3 regions of the Candidatus Sarcina troglodytae genome follow, and region 2 is predicted to be linked to each of the others. Evidence: riboswitches for the same ligand, from Rfam matches in the RefSeq annotation. Region 2 holds a riboswitch; each other region holds the start of a gene.

Region 1 (10,262 bases), 250 kb from region 2:
AAGCAACTACTTTAGTCCTTTCTTAAAATTAATCATAATATTTAAAAAGTATCATAAATCATAAATATTTTCCATAAAATTATAATAAACTTTTTTGCTCAATAAAAAGCATATTTATTTTAAAATATAATTTCTAAGTAGGTATTAATTATGACTATTTTTGATTTAACTGATTTGGAACTTAGTTTTTTAGCTACCGCAACTGCCTATTCAGTATCAAATACGCTTACTAAAAATGAACTTCTAACTTTAATAGCTTTTATTTCCACACTAAATAGTAATTTAAGTCTTATTTTAGCTAAAGATGTTAGGTTCAATTCCACTACTAGTTCTAGTGCTGAAGCAGATGCTACAACTAGTTCTGATACATCACGATAGTAACATTTTTATTTATATTAAAAAAAGGTGCAGCCTAGAAATAGACTGCACCTTTAAAGCTATTGTAATACATTTTGTTTAACTTGATTTATTTATCTTTAGTAAATTTTTAATTGCTTATGCATTTTTTATATCATTTATATATATCTTAAAACTATTATCCTAAGAACATTTTTAAATCATCATCTACGTTAGTAATTCCACCTATTCCAAAGTTGTCTACTAATACCTTAACAACATTTGGTGAAAGGAAAGCTGGAAGTGTTGGTCCTAAATGAATGTTTTTAACTCCTAAGTGTAATAATGATAGTAATACTATTACAGCTTTTTGTTCATACCATGCTATATTGTAGTGAAGTGGTAGATCGTTTATGCTATCTAATCCAAATGCTTCTGCTAATTTTAAAGCTATTACAACTAATGAATATGAATCATTACATTGTCCTGCATCTAAAACTCTTGGGATTCCGTTTATATCACCTAAGTTTAATTTGTTATATTTATATTTAGCACATCCTGCTGTTAATATAACTGCATCTTTTGGTAATTTTTCAGCAAATTCAGTATAGTAGTTTCTTGATTTAGCTCTACCATCACATCCTGCCATAACAAAGAAGTTTTTAATTGCTCCTGTTTTAACAGCTTCAACAACTTTATCAGCTAAAGCTATAACTTGGTTATGAGCAAATCCTCCAACTATTTCTCCTCTTTCTATTTCAGTAGGAGCAGCACATCTTTTTGCATGTTCTATTATTTCTGAGAAATCTTTTTCTCCTTTTTCATTTTTATCTATATGTTTTAATCCTTCAAATCCTACAACACCAGTTGTGTAAACTCTATCTTTATAGCTATCTTTAGGTGGTACTAAGCAGTTTGTAGTCATAAGTATTGGACCATTAAAGCTTTCAAATTCAGTAGTTTGTTTCCACCAAGCATTTCCATAGTTACCTACAAAGTGACTGTATTTCTTAAATGCTGGATAGTAGTTAGCGGCAAGCATTTCACTATGAGTATAAACGTCAACTCCAGTTCCTTCAGTTTGTTCTAATAATTGTTCCATGTCTCTTAAATCATGTCCACTTATTAATATAGCTGGGTTATTTCTAACACCTATATTTACTTTAGTTATTTCTGGATTTCCATAACTTTCAGTATTAGCTTTGTCAAGAAGAGCCATACCCTTAACGCCATATTCACCCATTGATAGAGTTAAAGCAACTAATTCATCTACTGATAAATCTTCTAAAGTTTTAGCTAATGCTTTATGCATAAATCCATGAATTTCATCATCATCATAATTTAATGCTTTTGCATGTTTTAAATAAGCACAAAGTCCTTTTGCACCATAAGTTATAAGTTCTCTTAAACTTCTTACATCCTCATTTTCTGTTGCTAAAACTCCAACAATGCCAGCTTTAGCATTTAAAGCTTCTTCTGTTTCACCTGTCCACATTGCAGCTTCTGGTAAATTAGCTAAATCTGCACCTGCATTTTTAGCCTTAACTTTTAAAGCTTCTCTTAAAGCTAGTCCTTCTTTTGCTCTTGAAACAAACACATTTTTATCAAAGTTAGCGTTAGTTATAGTAGCAAACAATGATTCAACTACAAAGTTGTCAACATTCTTATCTATAACTCCAACTTCTCTAGCTTTTGTGCTAACTGCAGATATTCCTCTTACTATGTATACTAATAAATCTTGTAATTTAGCTAAATCTTCAGTTTTTCCACAAACTCCTTTTACTGTACATCCCTTACATCCTGCTGTTTCTTGACATTGATAACAAAACATACTCATAATTTTTACACTCCCTCTTTTATCTTAATTTATCTTAATTTATCTTAATTTATCTTAATTCTTTATTATTTTTATCTTTTGTTTTTTTTAATTTCGTCTTTTGTTTTTATACATTGTATGTATTTTAATTTCTAATCTCTTTTGTCTTTGCTGTCACTGTTGACAGTTATTATTATAGTTTATTAAAAAAATAATATCTGTAACTCATGTTACAGATATTATTTTTTAATTTATTTATAATTAGTTTCGTTTTCCTATTTTCCTATATATTTCTTTTATGATATAATTATAAACCTGTTGAAAAAACATATTTACATATATTTTTAAAAATTAATTTATTAATTGCGTTTAATAAATATGAATACATAGAATATCGATTCATATTCAATACGTACAGGAGGATTAAAATGAATAGACAAAAAATTTATGGATTAATTATAAGCTCTGCTTTACTAATAGGAGCAATTGGTTTACCAACAACTGTAACCTACGCTCAAACATTACCAAATCACAATATTAATAGTACTATCACAACAAATTCAAACTCAATAAAGACTGAAAACTTAACAATAAACTTTGGAAATATGTTTAATTGGAATGCGTATTTAACTAACGTTAATATAAATGTTATTGTTAATGGAAAAACATATACTGAAAACTATGATTATAGCGGTTCTTTAACTATAAATAATGTTTTAGTAAATAAGACAGGAAATAATACTATTAAAATAGAGATACCTTACTATAATACAATAACACTTAATACAAATAGCAATAATATAACTGTAAACCCTGTTGAAACACCTATGACTTTTGATGGGAATAAAGCTTTAGCTAATGCTGTTGCAAACGCTATTCAAGCAAGCCCTAATGAACTAACATATTATAATTTAGCTTCATATTGCTATGGTGTCGAAAATAACTACGGTGTTGCCCCTCTTGATATTAATTTATCTGGACAACATTTAACTACCTTAAATGGAATACAACAATTAAAAGGATTTGATATAAATTCATTAAATTTATCAAATAATAACTTAACTGATATAAGTGCTCTAGATGGCTTAACTATAAACAACTTAGACTTAAGCCATAATGATATAACCAACCTAGATTCTATTAACAAAATATCAAATATTAATACACTAAATGTTAATTATAATTATATATCATCTCTTACTCCTCTAGAAGGAATAAAAAGTTTAACAAGTGTTACTGCTCAAAATAATTTGTTAAGCCAAAATCCATTATCATTTGGAATAAAAGGATTAACAAGCAATGGATTAAATAATAACTTTATAGAAGGTTTATCTAACCAACTTCAATTAAAATTAAAGAATTCCAATTATACCGGAACTGTTGGTAGTGTAATTAACTTAACAAAGAATGATATTGAAATAGTTAATGGGGCACTAGGCACAAATGAAACATCCTATTATTCTAAATACATAACTTTATCAAATAAAAATCAAAATACATTAACACAAGAAAACAATGGATTTAAAATTGATGAAGTTGGCACAAATTATGTTCTAGCATCAGTAGATGGTATAACTAACCATTTAGGCGAAGCCACAGCAACTATAAACGGAATTCAAACTACAAAAACTGAAAATCTAACAATAAACTTTGGAAATATGTTTAATTGGAATGCATATTTAACTAATGTTAATATAAATGTTATTATTAATGGAAAAACATATACTGAAAACTATGATTATAGTGGTTCTTTAACTATAAATAATGTTTTAGTAAATAAGACTGGAGATAATACTATTAAAATAGAGATACCTTACTATAATACAATAACACTTAATACAAATAGCAATAATATAACTGTAAACCCTGTTGAAACACCTATGACTTTTGATGGGAATAAAGCTTTAGCTAATGCTGTTGCAAACGCTATTCAAGTAAGTCCTAATGAACTAACATATTATAATTTAGCTTCATATTGCTATGGTGTCGAAAATAACTACGGTGTTGCCCCTCTTGATATTAATTTATCTGGACAACATTTAACTACCTTAAATGGAATTCAACAATTAAAAGGATTTGATATAAATTCATTAAATCTATCATATAATAACTTAAGTGATATAAGTGCTCTAGACGGCTTAACTATAAACAACTTAGATTTAAGCCATAATAATATAACAAATATTGATTCACTTGCTAACGTATCTAATCTTCAATCATTAAATATTAGTGCAAATAATGTCACTTCAACTAAAATATTATCTAATATTAATGGATTAAAAATTACTAAATAATCATAAAAAACTTCTCTTATATTAAATTTAATAAAGAGAAGTTTTTTACTTTTATTATTAATTTGTATATTTATACATAAATATTATTTTTTTTAAATTAATTCCTTTGAAACTATTGATTTTTTATATATTTATTTGTATAATTTACAAGTATTACTTAAATTTACTTTATATTTATACATGTAAGGGGGAAATTCTATGTTGATTAAGGAGTTGACTAACAAACAAAAAAATAATAATAGTAATCTATTAAAATTTATAATCCCTTCTCTTATAGGAGTTACATTATTTATGGTTCCCATTTACTATAATGGTGAACTTTCAATTCCAATTGCAGTTTGTTCAAATATTGTACAAGGCTTATTAGGTGATATATTACCCCTTGTCCTTACAATTTTGATTTGTTTAGTTGGTGTAATTACTGCAATTTACAAAATAACAAAACCTAAATTTATGATTAATAATAAAGTATGTAAAACATTTTTTGATATAAAACCTATATGGTTAATTGGAAGAATATTAGGAGCTTTATTTGTTTTAATGTCTTATTTAAATATAGGGCCAGGCTTTATATCTTCTGAAGATACAGGTGCATTTATACTTACAGGACTTTTACCTACGTTGTTTGTGGTATTTTTCTTTGCAGGATTATTCCTACCATTATTATTAAACTTTGGTCTTTTAGAGTTCTGTGGTTCTATGCTTACCAAAATAATGAGACCATTATTTAAGCTTCCTGGAAGATCTTCAGTAGATTGTATAACATCTTGGCTTGGAGATGGAACAATTGGAGTATTGCTAACTTCAAAACAATATGAAGAAGGATTCTATTCCCAAAGAGAAGCTTGTGTAATTAGTACAACTTTCTCTGTTGTGTCAGTTACATTTAGTTTTGTTATAATATCTCAAGTTGGTCTTAGCCATATGTTCATACCATTTTATTTAACTGTTATGATTTCTGGAATTATCGCTGCTATAGTTTTACCTAGGACTTGGCCACTTAAAAATATTCCTAATAAATATCATAATGGAGTACAACCTAAAAGCACAGAAAAAATTCCAAATGGCTATACCCCATTTACCTTTGGTCTTGATTTAGCTATAAAAAAAGCATCCACTCAAAAGGGTATTAAAGCTTTTTTTAAAGAAGGATTTCTAAATGTTTTAGATATGTGGATTGGTGTTTTACCAATAGTTATGGCTATGGGAACTATCGCATTAGGACTTGCAGAATATACACCAATATTCCAATGGCTTGGAGCACCGTTTATTCCGCTACTTAAACTTTTAGGAATACCAGAAGCTCAGGCGGCTTCGCAAACAGTTATAGTTGGCTTTGCTGATATGTTTTTACCATCAGTTATGGCTACAAAAATATCATCAGATATGACAAGATTTATAATAGCTTGCGTTTCAGTAACACAACTTATATACCTTTCAGAAGTTGGAAGTGTAATTTTAGGTTCTAAAATACCTTTGAAACTTAAAGATTTGTTTATAATATTTTTAATGAGAACATTGATAACATTGCCTATAATAACTCTTATTGCTCATATATTATTTTAAAAAACAGTTAAACAAAATAAATTATTATAATCAAAAACTCCTAAATATTTTATACTTAGGAGTTTTTAAAATTTTATTTACCATTGTCTTTACTTATAATTTTAATCCAATTACTATAAATTTTAATAGCATCTTCTCGCCAACTAAAATCTATATCACTTTCTATGGAATTGTTTTTAAAATAATACTTTGGAATATTAATTTTTAATCCTTTATTTAAATCTCTTAAATACTCTTTCTTTAGCGTATCTTTATCATACTCTAAATGTCCTAAAATATAATAATCATTAAAGTTTCCCTTTAAAATATGTTCTTCATTTTCCTCTGTTATAGCCAAAAGTTCTAAACTATTGCTATTTTCTATATCTTGTCTATTCAAAGATGTGTACCTTGAATGAGGTGATTTAAAAGAATTATAAACATCTTTTAAAATATCATCTCTCTTTATAATCTTGTGTCTAAATACTCCAAATATTTTACTTCCCTTTAACTCTTTTCTTATGCCATAGAAATGATTCAAAGCAACTTGTGCCCCCCAACATATATAAAGCGAGTATTTTTTATTCTTTCTTATATAATCTAATATAGCATTTAATTCATCTATATAAGAAACATCTCTAAATTCTATTTTCTCTAATGGGGCTCCCGTTATTATAATCCCATCAAGCTTTTGTTTAATCTCATCGAAATCCTCATAATTTAATTGCATATATCTATAATTTTCATGTTCTGATTTATAAGTATTTATTTTTATAAAATGAATATTCAAATCCTCATCACAGTTATTTAAAAGTTTTACTATTTGAGCTTCTGTTTCACTTTTTTTAGGCATTAAATTAACTATTCCAATATGCTTTGCCCCATGTTTACATCCATTAAAATTTATACTTATATTTTCATCTTTTAATATCTCTATTGCTTGAAATTTTTTTGAAATATAAATGGTCATTTTAATATCCTACCTTATTTAAGGCTTGCTCAAAATCACATATTATATCATCTATATTTTCAATTCCTACCGAAACCCTAACTAAATCTTCTGATACACCTGAAATTTTAAGTTCTTCTTTTGATAATTGCCTATGTGTTGTACTAGCTGGATGTATTAAAGTTGTTCTAACATCTCCTAAATGAACAACCAAAGGAATTAATTTTAAACTACCTATAAGTTTTCTAGCAGATTTTACTCCTCCTTTTACACCAAATGTTAATATACCAGATGCTCCTTTTGGTAAATACTCTTTAGCTATCTTATAATCTTTATTACATTCTAAAAGAGGGTAATTAACCCATTCTACATTCTTATGAGTTTGTAAAAATTTAGCTAAGGCTAGAGCATTTTTACTATGTCTATCCATTCTTAAATGCAATGTTTCTAATCCTAGGTTAGTTAAAAAGGCATTATTAGGACTAATTGCATTCCCTAAATCTCTAAGAAGCGTTACCCTAAGCTTAACTATATACGCTGAATTTTTAAAAGTTTCCACATATTTTAACCCATGATAACTTGGATCTGGTTCTGTAAGCTCATTAAATTTTCCATTTTCCCAATCAAAATTACCTCCATCAATAATCACACCACCTAACGCTACCGAATGACCATCTATATATTTACTTGTAGAATGAACAATAATATTAGCTCCATATTTAAATGGATTAAACAGATACGGCGTTGCAGTTGTATTATCTATAATTAAAGGAATATTAGATATCTTTGCAACCTTTGAAAATTTTTCAAAATCAAATATATTAAGGCTAGGATTTCCTATGGTTTCACCAAATATAAGCTTAGTATTATCTTGAATCTTACTTAAAATTTCATCTTCACTATCATAAGGATCAACAAATGTTGTTTCTATTCCGAAAGTCTTTAATGTTACATTAAATAGATTAAAAGTTCCACCATAAACACTAGAAACTGAAACTACATGATCACCACTTTTACAAATATTTAAAACGGCTAATAGCACTGCTGACTGACCTGATGATACACAAACTGCACCAACTCCATCTTCAAGAGCTGTTAATTTTTCTTCTAGTGCAGCCACGGTTGGATTGCTTATTCTAGAATATATATGCCCATTTTCTTTTAAATCAAAAAGATTAGCCACCTGCTCTGCACTATCAAATCTATAAGATGTGCTTTGAACTATTGGTAACGTAACTGAATTTAACGTTTCACCATTATATCCACCTTTTATACATAATGTTTCTTTTTTCAAATTTTCTTTATTCATTATTAATTCCCCCTTAATACTACATTTTTTAGCAATAATCAATAATAATTAACTTATACATGATAAATAAAATTTTATTTTTCTATAAAATAAAAAACTATTTCTATATCTAAAAAGATAAAGAAATAGTTTAGTTACTAAATTAATGTACTCATAAACTACTTTTATCTCTCAAAAAAATAAATTCTTGCAGGATTTAGCACAATTCCAATATGATTATTGGCTGTTGCTAGGCTTCATAGGGCCAGTCCCTCCACCATTCTTGATAAAAGATTTTTTATTTATTTTTTAATTATATTTTTATAATATTTAATATTTATTTTATTTGTTACAACTTCTTAATATAATTTATAATAATATTTAAAGTAAAATATTCCTATTTATAAAAACTTTAATAATATTTTAATCTAACTAACCTTAGCTTCTACATTATTTGAAGTTGCTTTAATCTTTCTTCCTTTAAACACATAATAAATTATAAAAGGTAACACCATAGTTACTGCAAAACAAACAATTAATATTGTTGTATACTCTCCTATACTACCACTTTGAAGACCAGATGGTGGCAAGAAAGATATTATAAAGGCTATTACTGAAAATATTAAACCTATTATAGCTAAAATAAGTTTTACTACTATTCCCCCAGGTATTTCGTAAGCTCTCTTTAAATTTCTTTTCTTAAGTACAAGATTAATATATGCTAAGAAAAATAAAAAATATGCAGCAAGATAAACAATAACTGTTAATGTCATTGCCATAAAAAATGAAACATTAGAGCTTCCGCCTCCAAAAGTTAAAACTATTGCCCACATTGTAACAACAATTCCTTGAATTATTAAAAGTTTTGGTGCTACATCATTTTTATTTCTTTTAGCTAACCCCTTAGGAAATATTCCATATTCACCTGCAACAGAAAGTCCTCTAGTTGGTCCTACAATCCAAGAACTAACCTCTGCAATAGAACCAATCGCTAAGAAAATTATTATAATATCCACAAGCCATGAAAAATGCCCGAAGTGATTAATAAGTAGTGCAAAAGTTTGAAATACTCCTTCATTTAAGCTAAGAACTGATTTAGGGACAACTGCACCTACTGATATAGCTCCTATTGTATTTAAAATTATTGCTAAAAATAATAAAATAATTACTGCTATTGGGTAATCTCTTTTTGGATTTTTCATATCATTTACATGAGTTGCTGAAACTTCAACCGCCATATAAGATAACATAAATGACACTAATACAACCAATGAATTTATATTTGTAAAATTAGGTAAAAATGTCTTTGTACTTATGTCTATATCAATTGGATTTCCTGAAAATATGTACACTGCTGATAAAATAAATAAAATAAATGCTGGTATTAAAACACCACCTATAAATCCAATTCTAGCTATTTTAGCCGTATTTCTTATTCCACTTAATTGAATAAAAGTTACAGCCCAGAAAATTATAATTACTGCTAAAAATTTAAGTGTTGGATCTGAATTTAACGCTGTCCATCCAGTTACATATGCTATTGCACCCACAACATAATATATCATTGTTACTGCACCTATTGTAAAAACAACAAACTGAAAAAATATGTGAGCAAATCCCCATTTTTCACCTAAAGTATTTTTGGTCCAAGTAAAAACTCCACCCTCACTCCATCCTTCAACAGTTGCCATCTCTGCTGCACACAATACAACTGGTAAAAACCATAAAAATCCTCCAGCTAATAAATAAAACACAGCACTAAAGCCTGATGTTGCAAAGGTTGGATATTCATACAACTCTACAAGGATTGAACCTGTTATAAACAAAAATCCAAACATTGAAAGCTTCTTTTTATTCTCCAAACAAAAAACCTCCTCTTTCATTAACTTTCAAATCTAATTTTTAGAACAATCCATTGTTTAAAATATATAATTCAAAACATATTTTTTCTAAAGCAAAAAAACTACTTCTTTGCAAGACGACAAAGAAATAGTTTCTATCTTAACTAAAAATTATTAACTAATTTAACTAAAT
Region 2 (10,262 bases):
GGATCTAGCGCCTTTGGCGTGGGGGTTCGACTCCCTTCATCTGCACCAATTTTAAATTAATATGCGGAAGTGACTCAATGGTAGAGTGTCACCTTGCCAAGGTGAAAGTTGCGGGTTCGAGTCCCGTCTTCCGCTCCAATTTATAAGAGTAGTTTTATAACTACTTTTTTATTTTTTAATAAAAAAATTTTAACAATTAAAGTGTTAATGATTATAAATGTGAAAACAATTCTTCAATTAATAAATCTTCTATATATTCTTTAGAATATTTTTTTCTACCCATAAGTTCAAATATTATATCCTTAGACATATAACCTTCTTTATATAATTTCAAATTCTTACTAAGTTTTTTCAATTGGTTTTTTTTAATATGAGTTAGTTCGTATATTTCATCTAGTGAGTAAAATTCTTTTTTTAGAGTTGATTCTAGGGCTATTTGCATTTCTAATTTATAGTTTAAATCTACAAATTTATTTTTGTGAGGTCCATTTTTACCCCTATGATGGTTTGGACATAAATATTTATAATTTAATTTAAAGTCTAACCCACCTTCGCTTCTATGAACTATATGATGGATATCACCATCTTTTTTGCATATTTCACAAGAATAACTCAAATAATCACCTCTAAATAAATATAAAAAATAAATATATATATAAACTATCATAAAGAATAAACTGAATCAATAAATTATTATAATTAATAGAAATAATTAAAGGTGTTTTTATTAAGTTTATGGAAGTAAATAGTGATTTTATTATATATAGGGGGAGAGTTTGTGAAAAATTATAATTCTATATCTTATTGGGAGCCTTTTATACGAAAGAATAAAACTTTAAGAGAACGGGTGTTTAGATATGACTATATAACAGATAAAACTATATATCTCCATTATACTATTTTCACTAAAAAATCTGGGGTAGAAAGTGGATGGGTGCCTGCTCCAAATATAGATGCTTTTTTGGGATATGTACAGTATTGCTTTTTGCCACAAGCTTATTATATGTGGATTTATGGAAGAGAAAAAACTATTACTAAAATTCCGATAGCAACAGTAGATTCTATACTTAATGATGCGGTGATAAAGAATAAAGTTACAGATGATGAAAGAAAATATATAGAAGACGATATAAAGGAAATTAAAAATTTATGGAGATTTAAAAATGAAGATTGTCATAGAAAAATTATAAGTTTTTGTAGTAAATTTAACTCTAATTGGATAGGTGATGCTAATTCGTTTTTATATATGAAAGCATTTTTTAGTTCTAAGGAATTAGGTGAATTTGTTATAAAAACGATTTCTCAGACGAATTATACGAAATGTTTTAAACAAGAAACGTCTATGACTAGAGATGAATGGTTAAATTTTTGTGAGCAGGCAAGTAAGGATAGGCAAAAAGGAGAACAGTTAAAGCAATATTTATTCAAAGAACTAAAGGAAATAATTTAATATTTATCATGTTGTATATATAAAATAAAAATAATAAAATGTATTGACAAGATAAATTACATGTTATATAATTTATCTTGTCGTTGAAAAACGTACAAGCAAAAACGTGTATCTTTAGCTCAGCTGGATAGAGCAACGCCCTTCTAAGGCGTGGGCCTGGGGTTCGAATCCCTAAAGGTACACCATTTTGGGATATCGCCAAGCGGTAAGGCAACGGACTTTGACTCCGTTACTCGTAGGTTCGAATCCTGCTATCCCAGCCATGCGGGTGTAGTTCAATGGTAGAATGTCAGCCTTCCAAGCTGAACACCCGGGTTCGATTCCCGGTACCCGCTCCATTAAAATTAAAAACAGTTTTGTGCATTATTAGCTCAGTTGGTAGAGCACCTGACTCTTAATCAGGGTGTCCAGGGTTCGATCCCCTGATGATGCACCATATGCGGGTGTAGTTCAATGGTAGAATGTCAGCCTTCCAAGCTGAACACCTGAGTTCGATTCTCAGTACCCGCTCCATTAAAAATTAAAAACAGTTTTGTGCATTATTAGCTCAGTTGGTAGAGCACCTGACTCTTAATCAGGGTGTCCAGGGTTCGATCCCCTGATGATGCACCATATGCGGGTGTAGTTCAATGGTAGAATGTCAGCCTTCCAAGCTGAACACCTGAGTTCGATTCTCAGTACCCGCTCCAAATAAAGAACAGTTTGATAAGCTATTATCAAACTGTTTTTGTTATATAAAAATGAAAATATGTAAGAAAGGATTGTCTAAAATAAGGCTAGAGTAAAAAATATGAATTATATAAAAAGAATTGCAGCCATACATGATATGTCCTGTTTTGGGAAAGCATCATTAACTACAATAATACCTATTTTATCTGTTATGGGAAATGAAGTTTGTCCTATGCCAACGGCTATTTTATCTACACATACAGGTGGGTTTGGCAAACCGGCTTTTGTTGATTTGAGTGATTTTATGCAAGAGGCTAAAAAACATTGGGAAGGTTTAGAAATAAATTTTCAATGTATTTATAGTGGGTATTTAGGAAACTCTAATCAAGTTAATTTTGTAATTGATTTTATAAGAAGTTTTAAAAAAAATGATACACTTGTAGTTGTTGATCCTGTTATGGGGGATAATGGGAAACTTTATATTGGAATAGATACTAAGATGGTAGAAAGTATGAAAAAGCTTATAGCATTTTCTGATATTATAACACCTAATATAACAGAGGCTTGTTTTTTACTTGGAAAAGAATATAAAGAGTTTTTCACAAATGAAGAAGTTGAAGAATATGCTATAGAACTTAGTAAGTTAGGGATAAAAAAAGTTATCATAACTAGTGTAGTAAATGAGTATAATAAGGAGTATATAAATACTATAGCTTATGATAAAGAAGAAAGGAAGATTATTAAAATAAAAAACAAAAGGATAAATGCTTCTTACTCTGGAACTGGGGATGCATTTACTTCGATTGTAATAGGCTCAATGATGCAAAACAAATCTTTTGAGGAATCTGTAAAAAAAGCTTGTGATTTTCTACAAAAAGTAATTAAAAATAGTTCTAAACTTGATTATCCTAAAAATCAAGGGATAATTTTAGAAAAATTTTTAAAGGATATTTAGAAAAAAATTTAATAAAATGTAGAAAATATATATAAATTTATGATTGACAAATTTTATAATAGATGTTAATATAAATAAAAATCGAATAATTCTTATCAAGAGAGGCGGAGGGACTGGCCCTGTGAAGCCCAGCAACCAATATTATTAATTTGCTTTTAATAAGTGTATTTAGGCTTTTATTAGTAATATTAAAATATAGTGGTGCTAATTCCTGCAGATTTAACTGAGAGATAAGTGATAAACACGTATATGTAGCTTCTGTCTAAATCGGCAGAAGTTTTTTTATTTTATAAATGCTATTATAAGGTTTGAAACTTTATTAACTTAGGTTTACTGCTTTTAAGATTATTTGGTTTAATTATTTTAGGGAGTGATTTTAAATGGAAAAAAGTAAGGGAAATGCCTTAGCATTATTGCCATTAATTCTTTTTATGGCTATATATTTAGGAGGAGGTATATTATTAAATGATTTTTATGCTATGTCTGTTTTGGTTCCAGGAATAATTGCAGCAGTTGTAGCTATTTTCATGAATAGAAAAAAAGGTTTTAATAATAGTTTAGAAACATTTTGCAAGGGGGCTGGACATTTAGATATTATCTTAATGGTGTTTATATTTATTTTAGCTGGAATTTTTGCTCAAGTTGCAAAATCAATGGGTGCTGTTGAAGCTACAGTAAATTTAGGGCTTACAGTTATTCCAAGCAATATCTTAGTTGCAGGGATATTTGTTATTTCGGCTTTCATTGCCATATCTTTAGGTACATCTATGGGAACAATCGCGGCTGTTGCTCCAATAGCTGTTGAAATAGCGGCTAAAACAGGACTTGCTACTCCTTTAATAGTTGGTGCAGTAGTTGGAGGAGCTATGTTTGGAGATAACCTATCAATGATTTCTGATACAACAATTGCGGCAACAAAAACTCAAGGTTGTGAAATGAAGGATAAATTTAAAACTAATTTTAAAGTTGTTTTACCTGCAGCTATTATAGCTATTATAGTTTATATTGTTTTAGGAAATGGGGCGCAAGTTGCATCTGCTTCTTATGATTACAATCTTATAAAAGTTATACCTTATTTAGGTATTTTAGTAGCAGCATTGTTAGGTGTTAATGTAATAATGGTGTTAACAGGTGGAATTGTATTAGCTTCAGGAATAGGCTTTTTAACAAATTCTTTAACTGTAAATACATTTTTAGATTCTGTATCTTCTGGTATATCAGGAATGAGTGAGACAATTATAATTGCTCTTTTAATAGGAGGTATAGTAAATGTAGTTAAAGAAAATGGTGGAATAGATTTTATATTAAATTTAATAACAAGCAGAATAAAAACAAAAACTGGAGCAGAACTTGGAATTGGAGCTTTAGTTGGAATTGTTGATGCGTGTACAGCTAACAATACAATAGCAATAGTTACGGTAGGTCCAATAGCTAAAAATATATCCAATAAATATGGGTTAGAATCTACAAGAATTGCAGGGATACTAGATATGTTCTCTTGTGCAATGCAAGGAGTTATACCATATGGAGCACAACTTTTATCAGCAGCAGCAATAGCTTCTGTATCCCCAATAGAAATAATGAAATATCTTTTCTATCCATATTTAATGGGGATTTGTGCAGTGATATTTATTACTGTATTTAAATCAAGAAGTAAGGCAAGTGTTCTTAAAAAAGAGTTAGCATAAAACAAAAAAGGGGTTGTATCAAATGTTTGATATAATCCCTTTTTTATTTTAAAATAATGTGCTAAAAAGTAAAAATTTTTACTTTGCAATATATTATTTTAATATTAAAGGTTAAGGAATTATTATTTTTTTAGTAAAAGACAGATACTTTGTGAAGAAATACCTTCTTTTTTACCAGTAAACCCTAAACCCTCTTCTGTTGTTGCTTTTACATTTATTTGATTCATACCTATATTAAGAGCATTTGATATATTCTCTCTCATGGTGGTTATGTGAGGCGCCATTTTAGGTGCTTGTGCAATAATTGTAGAATCTATGTTTAATATTTCAAAGTTATTTTTTTTAAGTAATTCACCTACATAAGTTAATAGCTTTATGCTACTTATTCCTTTATACTTTTCGTCAGTATCTGGAAAATGCTTACCTATGTCTCCTAGGGCGGCTGCACCTAAAAGACTATCCATAATTGCATGAAGTAAGACATCAGCATCTGAATGTCCTAAAAGCCCTTTGTCATAAGGAATATTAACACCGCCAATTATTAAATCTCTATTTTCTGTAAGTTTATGAACATCATAGCCCATTCCTATTCTCAAAAAAATCACCTCTTTTAAAATTTTACATTATTTCAATTTTCAAGAACTTAATATAAATGTATAATATAAATATATAATATTAATTTAATTTTAGAAAGGGAGAATTTTATGTTTTATGTATAAATTAAAAAACGTGATTGGTATTACTTTTATGGGTATAGGTATTTTGTTAATTTCAGTTACTATTTTTATGAAATATGATACTTATAAAAGACAACAGGATAGTTTAGAAAGTTTTAAAAATTTAAATTTTTATGATGAAGATGATGAGCAAGTTGAGATAGAGAATAATGTGGATAAGCCTATGGCGGTTTTAAATATACCAAAAATAAATTTGGAGATAGCTGTAGTTGAGGGGGTAGAAAAAGAAAATATAAAATATCTTGTGGGGCATTTTAAAGATAGTGTTATGCCAGGTGAGGTAGGTAATTTATGTATTGCAGGGCACAGAACGTCTAATTATGGTCAACCATTTAAAGAAATAGATAAATTGGAAAATGGAGATGAAATTATATTTACTTATAAAAATAAAGAATATATATATTTGGTAAATTCAAGTTTTGTAGTCACTCCAGATGAAACTTATATATTAGATAATACTGAAAATGAATCTATTGTAACAATAGTTACTTGTACATTAGACAGCAAGAATAGGTTGATAATAAGAGGAAGATTGAAATAACAAAGGGTTAAATGGGGGATTAAATATTTATGGATACACAAAGTATAGATTTTATGAGAGATAAATATATTTTTTCAAAGGAAAGACATATAAGAAAGGTTAGAAAAAATATTTCTAAAGAGCGTATACGCCTTTTTATAAATGAACTAAAAAAATATAAAATATCATTGCTTAAATTAAGTAGAAAAGAAATTAGTCAAAGAGATAGAAATTTATTGTTAAATATAGCTTTATATATTTATGAGGATGATAGAATGTTAAAATTAATAAGAAAGAATAAAACTTTACCTTTTAACAAACTATCCAAACAAACCAACATAAATATGGATTTTTTAATAAAGTGGAGGGGTTATATATTAGCTTATGTTATATTAGCTTCGGATAATAAATATGTAGACATTTATGATTATCTTGATGTAAACTTTAAAGAGTTAGAAAATAATAATACTAGAAGAACTTATGTAGACATTGATATATATAGAGGTGTTGTTCTTGAAGTGTATAAAAATAGTGCTGTAATATTAACAAGTTCAGGTGAATTTATTAATATAAATAAAAGAAATGAGATTATAGGTGCTGATATATGCGGGAGAAGAAAGTTAGGACTTAAACCATATAAAAAATTAATAATTTGCATTTCTTTATTATGTTTTATAGTGGGGGCTTTAGGTTTTTATTCTTATGGGAGAGAAAGGTCTACAATAGTAATTCAAGGGACATCACGAATAAAGTTTACAGTAAATAGTTTTAATAGGATAACTTATGGGTATTCTGCTACGGAAAAAGGAAAATTGCTTTTAAATGAAGCAAAATGGAAAAATAAAAGTGTAACTTCAGCTCTAGATGATATTTTTAGTTTCATGAGCGAACTTGATATGATTCCTAATAATAGGAAAATTGAGATAATAGTTACAGGAGAGAGCTTAAAAGAATCTAATATAGACAATATTTCTGAATATGTTTCGTGTATAAATAGTGATGGTGATTTAAGTAATGATATAAGAGTGATCATAAATAATTCTGGAAATGAAAAAATATTAAAATAAACTAGAGAAAGGTTTGTTAATATGGATAAATGTTTAAAGAACAAACGAAAAGAAGAAGTAAGATTAAATAAGTATATAAGTGATACAGGCTTTTGCTCAAGAAGAGAGGCTGATAAATTAATTGAAGAGAATAGAGTGAAAGTAGATGGCATTAAAGCTACTATGGGGAGTAAAGTTTTTAGAGGGCAAAAGGTTACAATAGATAATAAAGAATTAAAAGTAGAAAATAAATTAATTTATATAGCATTAAATAAACCAAGAGGAATAACGTGCACTACTGAAAAGAAAATAAAAGGGAATATAGTAGACTTTATAAATCATGAGAAAAGAATATTCCCTATAGGAAGATTAGATAAAGATTCAGAAGGATTGATATTTTTAACTAATGATGGAGATATTGTAAATAAAATATTAAGAGCGGGAAATAATCATGAAAAGGAATATATCGTAACTGTAAATAAAAATATAAATGATAAATTTGTAAGAGGAATGGCAAATGGAGTACCTGTTTTAGATACTATAACAAAAAAATGTTATGTTGAGAAATTAGGGAAAAATAAATTTAAAATAGTTTTAACTCAAGGGCTTAATCGTCAAATAAGAAGAATGTGTGCGTATTTTGGATATAATGTTATAAAACTTGAAAGAGTAAGAATAATGAATGTAAAATTAGATAATTTGAAGACAGGAAGTTGGAGATATTTGAGTGAAAAAGAGTTAAAAGAAATAATTAGGCTTACATCAAATTCTATAAAAACAGAAGAGGCTTCTAAAATAAAAAAATAGGAGATTTTTAATCAAAAATCTCCTATTTTTTTATAAATACTTTTAACATATATATTTATCTGTGTCGTTTAAAGCATTTTGAATGAAATCAGATATTTTTCTAGAATAAAGTTCTTTGTTGACAATTACGGACTCTGCATGAGCTGCATTATCTACAAGAAAAATTTGTTTAAGACCTTTCGTCTTAGCATTATAAAGTTTTTCACACATATAAGAGGGCACAAAAGTATCCTTGCTTCCATGGATAAATAGTATAGGTATGGATGTATTTTTTACTATGTTTATAGGACTAACATCTTGAAATCTAAATTTAGCCTTAAATTTTATAATTAAATTTGTAATATTAAGAGTTAGTAATAATGGATAGTAAGAAATTTTATTAGCATGACATGATACCTCATATTTCATAAGTTCATATAAGTCACAATAACCACAATCTTCAATTACAAATTTTATGTTGTTATTTAATGGGATAGTTTGAAGAACTGTACTAGCCCCCATTGATTCACCATGTAATCCTAGAATTATATTCTTCCCAAATCTGTGTACTAGATAGTTTATCCAAAGATTAACATCTTGTTTTTCAAAATAACCATAAGTAGAATATTTACCTTCACTTTTACCATGCCTTCTTTGATGTATAATAAGTACGTTAAATCCATTATTAAAAAATATATCAAAGTATTTTAAAGATCCAATATATCCAATAGATATTCCATGAACCAAAATTATAAATTTATTTGTATGTTTTTTATTTAGAAGCAACATGGCAGATAATTTTAAATTATCAATAGATGTTATTTCTATATTTTCTTTTTTTAGAGATTTGTATAAATCATCATTTATAACTCTTTTTTTTAAGAGAAAATCATAGCTTTCATTTTCATTTCTTAATTTGCGAGTTATAGAGGATTTAAATATAAATATAGAAAAATATATGACGAATAAAATAAATAGAATTAGAAATATACATAAACATATTTCAAAATAAATCATAAAAAAATCCTCCTTGTATAATATAATAATTATCATTATATTATACTTTAAACAATATAGAAACATAGAATAAAAATTTTATACACTTCTATATTTATTAAATTTGAACACGATAACAATAAAATAAGATATAGATTATGAATTATCTTACAAAATAATTACAAATAATGTTATTCACGTGTTCAATAAATGATATAATAGAATAAATTAAGATTTGTTAATACTTAGAAAATTTGTTTTAAATAAAAAATAAGTTTTAATATTAGGGGGATTTTTATGAGATTAAATAAAGGATTATTTCAAAGCTATAAAACTTATCCAGAAAAAATTGTACAATTTGGAGAAGGAAATTTTTTAAGAGGTTTTGTTGATTGGCAGGTTCAAAAGATGAATGAAAGAGCGGATTTTAATGGTAGTGTTGTAGTTGTACAACCATTAGAGAATGGAATGGTACAAATGTTAAACAATCAAGATTGTTTATACACATTATATTTACAAGGAATGAAAAAAGGTGAAGCTGTTAGAGAGCATGAGGTGATAAATAGTATAAGTAGAGGTCTAAATCCTTACAAAGAGTATGAGCAATATTTAAAGATAGCTGAACAATCTGAAATAAGATTTGTCATATCAAACACAACTGAGGCTGGTATTGCATTTGATGAAAACGATAAATTGGAAGATAAACCTCAAAATACTTATCCAGCAAAGTTAACAGCTCTCTTATATCATAGGTTTAAATTTTTTAATGGAAATAAGGAAAAGGGATTAATAATTATCCCATGCGAGCTTATAGATAGAAATGGTGAAAAACTTAAAGAGATGGTTTATAAGTATGTTGATCTTTGGAACTTGGAAAGTGAATTTATAAACTGGCTTGATGAGGCAAATATATTTTGTTGTAGTTTAGTTGATAGAATAGTTCCTGGATATCCAAGGGATAATATTTCTAAAATAACAGAGGAATTAGGTTATGAGGATAATCTTATAGATGTTGGTGAACAGTTCTATCTTTGGATAATAGAAGGACCTAAGGAAATAGAAAGAGAATTTCCAGTGGGAAAAGCTGGCTTGAATATAAAATTTGTTGATGATATGACACCTTATAGAACTAGAAAAGTTAGAATTTTAAATGGAGCACACACATCTTTAGTTCCAGTTGCTTATCTTTGTGGATTAGATACTGTTAAAGATTCGGTTGAAGATAATTTAGTTGGTCAATATTTAAGAGAAATAATATTTGATGAAATTATTCCAACATTAGATTTACCAGAAGATGAATTAAAAGAATTTGCAAATGATGTTTTAGAAAGATTTAGAAATCCGTTTATAAAGCATTATTTAATGAGTATAGCATTAAATTCTATGTCAAAGTTTGAAACAAGAGATTTGCCATC
Region 3 (10,262 bases), 570 kb from region 2:
ATTTTTATCCATACATTCAAATGCTACATCACTAGCCTTAACAAAAGATAAAATTCCTGGTAAATTTTCTGTTCCAGATCTCACGCCAAATTCTTGTCCGCCACCTTCTATCAAAGGATTTAAATTAAGACTTTTTCTTATATAACAAAAACCAATTCCCTTTGGTCCATGTATCTTATGTGCTGAAGCAGTATAAAAATCTATATTACATTTTTTAACATCTATTTTTATTTTTCCGTATCCTTGAACCCCATCAACATGAAATCTTGCACGATTACTAGTATTCTTTATTATATTCCCTATTTTTTCTAAGTTTTGAATTGAACCTATCTCATTATTAACTTGCATTATAGATATAAGCACAGTATTTTTCTTTATAGAATTTTTTAATTCATCTAAATCAATAAATCCAAATTTATCAACATTTAAATAAGTGACTTCAACACCTTTTGTTTCTAAATATTTTAAAGTATTCAAAACACTAGCATGTTCAAATTTAGTTGTTATAATATGATTACCCTCTTTTTCAAAATTTTTCAGAATCATATTATTACTTTCACTTCCACCTGACGTAAAGAAAATCTCTTCTTTTACTGCACCTATTTTTCTAGCAATATCTTGTTTAGCTTCCATAAGCTTATTATGACACTTTAAACCTAAGCTATGTAAAGAAGATGGATTGCCATAATAATTTATCATAGCATCTTTCATTACCTCTACAACTTCATCTAAAGGTTTAGTAGTTGCACTATTGTCAAAGTAAATATCCATACTTCCCATCCTTTCTTAATTTTATTCTGTTTATTATTTTAACTTATATAACACAAAAAGAAAATAGGTATCTATGAATAAACCTTCATAACACACCTATTTCTCCATAGCAATAAGCTCTACTTCCTTAACACCATAAAGTTTTTTAATATCTTTTAATACATTGTTAAAATTATCTTGCATAGATGAAATGTCTATAGTTACAGTTACGTGTGCTATACCGTTTATTGGTATACCTTGATTTATAATCAATATATTTCCTCCCGCTTCTGAAAGAAAAGTTAAAATAGAAGATAAAACTCCTTTTTGATGAATAACTAACATATTAAATATAACTTTAGTTCCCTTTGACGCCATATCAGAAAATTCAAATACAAAATCTTTATATTTATAATATACACTTCTGCTTATTCCAGCTATTTTAGTAGCTTCTGTTATTTCCTTTACTTTTCCTTCTTTTAATATTTTTTTTACATTTATAACCTTTTCAAAAACATCAGGTAATACTTTTTTATCTATTATTAATAAATTTTCACTCATATATTTATCACCTCTATGTATTGTAAAAAAGCTATAAAATCTTTACCTATTATGAATAGATAAAGACTTTATAACTTAATTTTATCTACATTAGATTATAATATATTATATATAACATTAAAACCCCTAATTGCTTATTGCTGTTTTTTTAAATCTAATGTTTTTTATTATTTAATCCCCAAATTTCTATATACACTATATCATGTATCCCGATAAAATACAAGTGTTTTTCTACAAAATACATTTTTTTTATTTGTTAACACAATACCTGTTTAGCAATCTCTACTGATTGTTTTGCATCTTTTGCATAAAAATCAGCTCCAATTTTTTTAGCATATTCTTTAGTTAATACAGCACCTCCAACAAAAACTTTTGCATCTATATTGTTTCTTCTGATTTCCTTTATAGTATCCTCCATACTTTTTAATGTTGTTGTCATAAGTGCACTTAAACCTATTAATTTAACTTTATATACTTTTAATGCTTCTATTATTTTTTCTATTTCAACATCTTTTCCTAAATCTATAACTTCATAACCATAATTTTCAAGCATTATTTTCACAATATTTTTACCTATGTCATGAATATCGCCTTTGACTGTTGCCAAGACTATTTTTCCTGCATTAATTTTCTCTTTACCATTTTTTAATAAACTCTCTTTTAAAACTTCAAAAGCCTTTTGAACAACCTCTGCAGAATTTATAAGCTGTGGCAAAAATATTTCTTCCTTTTCAAAAGAAAGTCCAACTTCATCTAGAGCTGGAACTAAATATTCATTAACTATATCTGATTCTTCCTTTTTTTTTAAAAGATTTATGGTTTCATTTTTGACTTCATCCTTTAAACCTTTTATAATCATATATTTTAAATCCTTCTTAGATTCTTCAATTACCTCTATATTTTTTCTGTCTTTATTAAAATTATAATATTTTATAAACTCACTAGAATTTTTATCATAATTACTTAAAACATTAAATGCCCGTATAACATCCATCATCCCTTTAGAATTTGGATTCATAATAGGTAAATCTAGTCCTCTTCCTAAAGCTAAACTTAAAAATGTTTCATTTATAAGAAATCTGTTTGGAAGACCAAAAGATATATTTGAAACTCCTAAAATGGTTTTAACTCCAAGCTTTTCTTTTATCATTGTTATGGATTTTAATGTTTCAAAAACTTCTTTTTGTTGAGCTGAAGCTGTTAAAACTAAACAATCTATAAATATATTTTCTTTACATATTCCATATTCTTGAGCCCTGTTTATTATCTTTCTTGCTATTTTAAATCTTTCTTCACAAGTGCTTGGTATCCCTTTTTCATCTAAAGTAAGCCCAACTACACATGCGCCATACTTTTTAACTATAGGCAATATATTATCTAATACTTTATCTTCACCATTTATAGAATTCACTATAGCTTTTCCATTATAGTATCTTAATGCCATCTCTATAACATTTTTATCTGTTGAATCTATCTGAAGAGGCACATCTAGAATTTCTTGTATACCTAAAATAACATTTTTCATAACTTTTTCTTCATCTATATTAGGCAACCCAACATTGATATCTAAAATATCTGCCCCTCCCTCAACTTGTTCTATAGCTTGTTTTAATATATAATTTAAATCATTGTTTTTCAAAGCTTCCTTAAACAATTTTTTACCTGTTGGATTTATTCTCTCACCAACTACTTTAACACCATCTATTTCCACAAATTTAGAAGGAGTACATACAGCACATATATTTCTTTTCTCTCTTTTTTTAATATTTTTCTCTTGTATTTTTTCTCTAACGGTTGCAATATATTCTGGAGTAGTTCCACAGCATCCTCCTAAAATATCCGCACCTAAACTTAAAAATTCAACCATATAATTTGAAAATTCATTTTTATCTATATCATAAATTGCTACCTCTCTATTCATTTTTGGAAGACCAGCATTTGGCTGCACTATAACTTTTTTATTCGCAACCTTTAATATTCTCTGTATTATAGGCTTTATTTCTTTTGGTCCTAAGGAACAATTTACACCAATTGCATCTACTCCTAAGCCTTCTAAAGTTATAACCATACTCTCAGGAGTACACCCTGTAAATGTCCTTTCGTTTTCTTCAAAGCTCATTGTACAAAATACGGGAAGATTACTATTTTCTTTTGCTGCTAAAACAGCCGCTTTTGCTTCATATAAATCCGTCATGGTTTCTATTAATATAATATCTGCACCAGATTTCACACCTTGAAGTATTTGCCTTTTAAATATCTCATATGCTCTATCAAAACTTAATGTTCCCATTGGTTCTAAAAGTTGCCCTATAGGTCCTATATCTAATGCAATTTTTACATTTCTGTCTGCAACCGCTTCTTTAGCAATATTTACAGCACTATCTATTATTTCCTCTACTGTGTATCCATATTTTTTAAGTTTAAGCTCATTTGCTCCAAAAGTATTGGTTGTTATAATATTAGCCCCTGCATTTATATATTCTTTATGAATATCACAAATTATATCTTTTTCACTTATATTAAAGCACTCTACTCCATTTTCAAGGCTTAAACCTTTTTTTTGAATCATAGTTCCCATTGCACCATCAAATAGTATTATTTCCACAGATATCACCCTTTCTCTTGTATAAACAATCTTTATTTTTTAAGCAAACAGCACATTTTTGTATTTGTTTTTCTATATTCTCTTTTGATATCCCAATTATTGCTGTAACTGATTTTCTGGGTATTAAAATATTATTTTCTGAACATGTAAGCCCTATTTCTTTTGGGCAATTTAAAAGATTTATAAAATTACTTTGAATCTCTATTGGTAAATCTCCATAACCTGGACTATACCTTGTTGTTATAAATCTATTTTCTCTTTTCATATCATTTTTTATTGCTTCTTCTAATGAATCACAAACTTCTTCAATAGCAGTTGTTCCACAACAATCTATAATAATTGATTGTGATAAAGACTTCTTTTCATAAAGTCTAAATAATTTTTCAAAATCATTTCCTAATGTTGTTGCTATTAAAAAACATTCATCACATAATCTTAAATGTTTCTCTATGTCTTTTCCCATTAAAATAAAATTCGTCCCTTTTAATAATATTCCTTCTTCTACCCTTACTATTTTATATCTTTTAATTACATATCTTAAATGTATATAATTCTTTACTAATTGTTTTATTGTCTTAATATCATCCTTTATTTGTTCATCTAATATTTGTCCACCATATCCTAAATATCTTAAAATCTCAATTGTATTTATTTTAATTTCTTCCAAATTCATCTATACTCCTTTTATTTATGCAACTTACTATTGATGATATATTCTTTATTATACTTTTAGCAACTATTGGATTGTTCATAGTATATATATGAACTCCTTTAACTCCTGAAGACACTAAATCTATTATTTGTTCCACTGAATAGGCTATTCCAGCATCTCTTAATGCTATAGCATCATATTCATATTTATCTACTATTTTCATAAATTTTTTAGGAAAAGTAGCACCACATAAAGAAATTATCCTCTCTATCTGTTTTTTATTTACAACAGGCATAACACCAGATTGTATAGGAACATCTATATTCGCACTATAAACCTTGTCTAAAAAATTATAAAATATATTATTATCAAAAAATAATTGCGATACTAAATTATTAACTCCACAATCAACTTTCAATTTCAAATTTCTTATATCTTCATCTAAAGTAATACACGCTGGATGTCCTTCTGGATAACAAGCACCTGCAATATTAAAATCATTATACATTTTCACATAAGAAATTAAATCACTTGCATATTTAAAATCACCACAAGTACAATTTCCTGTAACATCTCCCCTAAGAGCTAATATATTTTCAATATTGTTATTTTTTAATAATTTTAAAATCTTATCTATATCTTTTTTAGTTGATTTTATACATGTTAAATGTGCAACTGATTCTATATTATACTCATTCTTTACTTTACTAGCTAAATCTATTGTTTTATTATTAATAAACGATCCTCCAGCACCATAGGTTACACTTATATAATCTGGATTTAAAATTTTTAACTCATCTAATGTATTATATATTTTGTTCACATCACCATTAGGTTTTGGTGGAAATATTTCAAAAGATATTACGACCTCTTTTTTATTAAAAATTTCACTAATTCTCAATTACTAATCCCCCCTAAAATAAAAACGCCTAAGAGAAATATCCTAGACGTTTATACAAATACAGTATATACATAAAATATCTCTTATCTTTCAGTAAAAACTGCAGGATTTAGCACCATAAAATTGGTTGCTGGGCTTCATAGGGCCAGTCCCTCCACCACTCTTGATAAGTATATTAAATTGATTTTTATTTATCATTCTTTAATTGTTAAATTTTAAAAAAATTTAAATAAGTTTATTTATATTTATATGCTAAAACTTTATTAAATAGAACTTTTAATAGTTAATATAGTTGTTGTTTCATGACATTTATAATATGCTATAATTATATTGTCATTATCTAAATTATTATAAATTTTAATATTATATTACTTATAAGGAGGTGAATCCGTTAATATATAAACTTAAAATAAAGTTTATATGATTTAAAACGGATTAATAATGTTTAGATCATTTAAATGGTATATACTAGGATACGTAGGAACGTTAGTTGCTTTTATTCCTAAAGAAAAGGAAGCTCAAAAACTACTTGCTGAAGGGAAAATAGATGAGATGAATAATATAGTTTGTCTAGGCACAAGAACTATATCACAAAAACTAATAAAACTTTCCGATTCAACTGTAAATGTTCATGGGCTTGAAAATATTCCTGAAGGTCCTGTCTTATTTGTCTCTAATCACCAAAGCAATATGGATATTGCTATAATTTGTGGATTTATAGACAAACCTAAAGGTTTTATTGCTAAAAAAGAATTAAAAAAATTACCTTTAATAAATAAATGGATAACCCTAGCAGGTTCTATATACTTAGACAGAGAAAACCCTAGAAAGTCTATGGAAGGAATATTAGAAGGTATTAAAACTTTAAAAAATGGACACTCTCTAGTAGTTTTTCCTGAAGGTACTAGAAGTCGTGGCGATAAAATGGGGGAATTTAAATCTGGAAGCTTTAAATTAGCAACTAAATCTAAAGTTCCTATAGTTCCTCTTACAATTGATGGGACTTATAGAGTTATGGAAGCTAACAAAATACTAATTAAACCTAGTAATATAAACTTCTATGTTCACAAGCCTATATACACAGACAAACTTTCTAAAGAAGAAATTACAAAATTACCAGAAACAGTTGAACATATCATACGAAGCAAACTCCCAAATAAAGGAGAGTAATTATAGTTGATTTAATATTTTTGATAAAATATTAAATATATCTTGTTTATTTTGCATTATACAAAAATAAGAGCTATAAAAAATTATAGCTCTTATATGTTAAAACAAATTATCTTCTATTTTGTTGCTTTCTTGCTCTTCTGCATTCTGGACATCTTACTGGATCATTATCAAATCCTTTTTCTTTGTAAAATGCTTGTTCTCCCTCTGTGAATATAAATTCTTTTCCACAGTCTTTGCATACGATTGTTTTATCTGCCATTTTCTATTCCTCCAATTAGAAAGATAAATAACTATTAACAAACTCTCTAAAATGGAGAAATTCATTAATTAATTAAAATCTTTATTTATTTTATTGTTATTTTAGCACAGTATTTATATGTTTTCAATAAGTTTTATTAAATTTTAGCAAAAAAATATTTACGTTTTCATAAAATAAAATTTCTTTAAAAAGACACTTTAATATATCTTAATTTAATTTCAAACCATTAAAGTGCCTAATTATTTTTTAATTATTTTTTATAACAATATTGTTTCCATCTGTATCTACTATTATAACAGAGTTATCTTTTATCTCTCCAGCTATTATTTTTTTTGCAATATCTGTTTCTAAAACATTTCCTATAAACCTTTTAAGTGGTCTTGCTCCATAAACTGGGTCATACCCTTGCTTAGCTAAAATTTCTTTAGCAGAATCTGTTACATTCATGTCAATATTTCTATGTTTTAATCGTTTTTTAACATCTTTTAAGAATATATCAATTATCTTTTTAATTCCTTCAAGATTTAATGGCTTAAACATTATAATGTCATCAACCCTATTTAAAAATTCAGGCTTAAACCTTAATTTCATTTCATTCATTACAGCATCTCTTGCCTCTTTAGATATTTCACCATTTTCATTGTTTTCTAGAAGATAGTTACTACCAATATTTGATGTCATAATTATTATTGTATTTTTAAAATCCACGGTTTTACCTTTATTATCAGTAAGTCTTCCATCATCTAATATTTGTAAAAACATATTAAATACATCTTCATGAGCTTTTTCTATTTCATCAAACAATATAACAGAATATGGTTGTCTTCTAACTGCTTCAGTTAATTGACCACCTTCTTCATATCCAATATATCCTGGAGGAGGTCCAACAAGTCTAGATACAGCATGTTTTTCCATATATTCTGACATATCTATTCTTATTATATTATCCTCACTATCAAAAAGATTTCTAGCTAAAGTTTTGGCAAGTTCTGTTTTACCAACTCCTGTAGGTCCTAAGAATATAAAAGAACCTATTGGTTTATTTTCATCTTTAAGTCCAGCCCTTGCCCTTATAACAGCATTAGCTACAGCTTCTGTTGCCTCTTCTTGACCTATTACTCTCATTTTTAATTCTTCTTCAAGTCTTAAAAGTTTCTCTCTTTCACCTTCAACTAGTCTAGTTACAGGAATTCCAGTCCATTTAGAAACTATTTGAGAAATTTCTTCTTCTGTTATTTCTTCTTTAAGCATGGAAGTATCGTGATTTTGTTCCATATCAGCTTCTTTTTCTTTTATTTTAGCTTCAATTTCTGGAATTCTACCATATTTAATCTCTGCTACCTTATTTAAATCATATTGTCTTTCATATTCTTCTGCCATACCTCTTAAAGTGTCAAGCTCAGATTTTAAATTTTTAATTTCAGTTATTTGAGATTTTTCCTTTTCATATTTAGCAGTCATCTCGTTATTTTTTTCTTTAAGAACTGCTAACTCTTTCTCTAAATCCTCTAATTTAATCTTAGAAACTTCATCATCTTCCATGGACAATGCTTCTTTTTCTGTTTCAAGTGTCAAAAGTTTTCTTCTTATTCTATCAAGTTCTGTAGGTAGTGAATCTATTTCTGATCTTACCATAGCACCAGCTTCATCAATTAAATCTATCGCTTTATCTGGTAGATACCTATCTTGAATATATCTATCTGAAAGTGTTGCTGCTGCAACTATTGCAGAATCATGAATTCTTATACCATGATGAATTTCAAACCTTTCTTTTAATCCCCTTAATATAGATATAGCATCTTCAACTGTCGGTTCGTTAACTATAACTGGTTGGAATCTTCTCTCTAAGGCCTTATCTTTTTCTATATATTGTCTATATTCATCAAAAGTTGTAGCACCTATGCAGTGTAATTCCCCTCTTGCTAATAGCGGTTTTATTAAATTACCAGCATCCATAGCTCCATCTGTTTTACCAGCACCAACTATTGTATGAATTTCATCTATAAATAAAATTATATTTCCATCTGAGTTTTGAACTTCTTTTAAAACAGCTTTTAATCTTTCTTCAAACTCACCTCTATACTTAGCTCCTGCAATTAATGCTCCCATATCTAAAGAGAATATCGTTTTATTTTTTAATCCTTCAGGAACATCTCCCTTTACTATTCTATTTGCCAAACCTTCAACTATTGCGGTTTTACCAACTCCAGGTTCACCTATAAGTATAGGATTATTTTTTGTTCTCCTTGATAGAATTCTAACCGCTCTTCTTATTTCTTCATCTCTTCCAATCACAGGATCTAATTTATGCTTTTTAGCCAAATCAATAAGATTTGTACCATATTTAGATAAAGCATCATAAGTGCCTTCTGGATCTTGTGTATCTACCTTTTGACTTCCTCTAATTTTATTTAATACTTCTAAAAATTCTTTTTTACTAATAGAAAATTTATCTAAAATAAGCCCTACGCCCTTTGAATCAATATCCATAATTGCTAACATAACATGCTCTACGCTAACATAAGAATCTCCAAATTCTTTAGATAGTTGCTCAGCTTTTATAAGAACTTCATTTATTCTCCTAGTTGCTGTAACTCCTGTTGATTTAGCAGCTTCTCCTAAAACTTTTGGAAGACTATCTATTTTTAAGTTAGTTTCTCTCTCAAGTGATTTAATATCAACTCCCATTTTCTCGAATATATTAGGAATTAATCCATCTTCTTGATTTATAAGAGCCGAGAATAAATGTATTATATCTAGCTGTTGATTATTATATTTTACTGCTATTTCATATGCATCATTTAAACTTTGTTGAACCCTTAGTGTCATTTTATCAGCATTCACAAATATCATCCTCTCTATCTAAAAATTATATTGAAGATATTTTAACATAAAAGAACTAAAATGTTAATATCTTATTAAATATTTTTATCTTTTTTTCAATTATCTTGAATTAAATTATTTAAATACATATACTCATTGTTATTATTTAAATTAATTGATATCATATTAATTATATTACCTATATATTATAATTATTTTTTACAAATTTTATACCCATGATTAAACTTAAAAGGAGGAGAACAGCTTGGAATTAGAGGTATTTAAATTTACTAATGAATCATTATTTATTTTACAAAAGTTAAAAAGCAATTTAAATCATGCTTCAGATTTTTTAGATGATTTCTTTTTTAATCTATTAAACAATTCATGTGATGGTTTTTTTAATATTTCAACTAGAGTAAAGTCATCGTCTAGCCTTAAAGAAAAAATTATACGTAATAACTATTATTTAAAATATAAAACCCCAGAAGAACTTTTCTATAATTTATCTGACCTTATAGGTATTAGAATTGAATGT

What was found. Region 2 has a riboswitch for S-adenosylmethionine ahead of HH195_RS09350 (Na+/H+ antiporter NhaC family protein). Riboswitches for the same ligand answer to the same signal wherever they lie in the genome.
Region 1: another riboswitch for S-adenosylmethionine. It lies ahead of HH195_RS10565 (O-acetylhomoserine aminocarboxypropyltransferase/cysteine synthase family protein); the one in region 2 lies ahead of HH195_RS09350 (Na+/H+ antiporter NhaC family protein).
Region 3: another riboswitch for S-adenosylmethionine. It lies ahead of metF (methylenetetrahydrofolate reductase [NAD(P)H]); the one in region 2 lies ahead of HH195_RS09350 (Na+/H+ antiporter NhaC family protein).

Annotation. Positions count from the first base shown of each region.
Region 1 covers NZ_CP051754.1:2,264,811-2,275,072, forward strand. Annotated here, with positions in the region: gene HH195_RS10540 (hypothetical protein) at 151-378, shown strand; gene hcp (hydroxylamine reductase) at 536-2,173, opposite strand; gene HH195_RS10550 (hemoblobin-interacting domain-containing protein) at 2,581-4,446, shown strand; gene HH195_RS10555 (YjiH family protein) at 4,645-6,012, shown strand; gene HH195_RS10560 (homoserine O-acetyltransferase/O-succinyltransferase family protein) at 6,086-6,961, opposite strand; gene HH195_RS10565 (O-acetylhomoserine aminocarboxypropyltransferase/cysteine synthase family protein) at 6,963-8,249, opposite strand; SAM riboswitch class I at 8,411-8,521, opposite strand; gene HH195_RS10570 (amino acid permease) at 8,657-10,090, opposite strand.
Region 2 covers NZ_CP051754.1:2,017,773-2,028,034, reverse strand. Annotated here, with positions in the region: tRNA gene HH195_RS09410 (tRNA-Leu) at 1-48, shown strand, start outside; tRNA gene HH195_RS09405 (tRNA-Gly) at 64-138, shown strand; gene HH195_RS09400 (HNH endonuclease signature motif containing protein) at 212-616, opposite strand; gene HH195_RS09395 (hypothetical protein) at 779-1,450, shown strand; tRNA gene HH195_RS09390 (tRNA-Arg) at 1,559-1,635, shown strand; tRNA gene HH195_RS09385 (tRNA-Gln) at 1,639-1,713, shown strand; tRNA gene HH195_RS09380 (tRNA-Gly) at 1,715-1,788, shown strand; tRNA gene HH195_RS09375 (tRNA-Lys) at 1,811-1,886, shown strand; tRNA gene HH195_RS09370 (tRNA-Gly) at 1,890-1,963, shown strand; tRNA gene HH195_RS09365 (tRNA-Lys) at 1,987-2,062, shown strand; tRNA gene HH195_RS09360 (tRNA-Gly) at 2,066-2,139, shown strand; gene HH195_RS09355 (pyridoxamine kinase) at 2,241-3,074, shown strand; SAM riboswitch class I at 3,164-3,311, shown strand; gene HH195_RS09350 (Na+/H+ antiporter NhaC family protein) at 3,455-4,762, shown strand; gene ispF (2-C-methyl-D-erythritol 2,4-cyclodiphosphate synthase) at 4,885-5,358, opposite strand; gene HH195_RS09340 (class D sortase) at 5,474-6,040, shown strand; gene HH195_RS09335 (anti-sigma factor domain-containing protein) at 6,070-7,086, shown strand; gene rluF (23S rRNA pseudouridine(2604) synthase RluF) at 7,108-7,872, shown strand; gene HH195_RS09325 (alpha/beta hydrolase) at 7,915-8,868, opposite strand; gene HH195_RS09320 (tagaturonate reductase) at 9,145-10,262, shown strand, end outside.
Region 3 covers NZ_CP051754.1:1,450,949-1,461,210, forward strand. Annotated here, with positions in the region: gene HH195_RS06505 (cysteine desulfurase family protein) at 1-771, opposite strand, end outside; gene HH195_RS06510 (ACT domain-containing protein) at 868-1,311, opposite strand; gene HH195_RS06515 (homocysteine S-methyltransferase family protein) at 1,568-3,889, opposite strand; gene HH195_RS06520 (vitamin B12 dependent-methionine synthase activation domain-containing protein) at 3,897-4,589, opposite strand; gene metF (methylenetetrahydrofolate reductase [NAD(P)H]) at 4,570-5,469, opposite strand; SAM riboswitch class I at 5,550-5,642, opposite strand; gene HH195_RS06530 (lysophospholipid acyltransferase family protein) at 5,911-6,639, shown strand; gene HH195_RS06535 (zinc-ribbon domain-containing protein) at 6,749-6,901, opposite strand; gene clpB (ATP-dependent chaperone ClpB) at 7,148-9,745, opposite strand; gene HH195_RS06545 (GTP pyrophosphokinase) at 9,990-10,262, shown strand, end outside.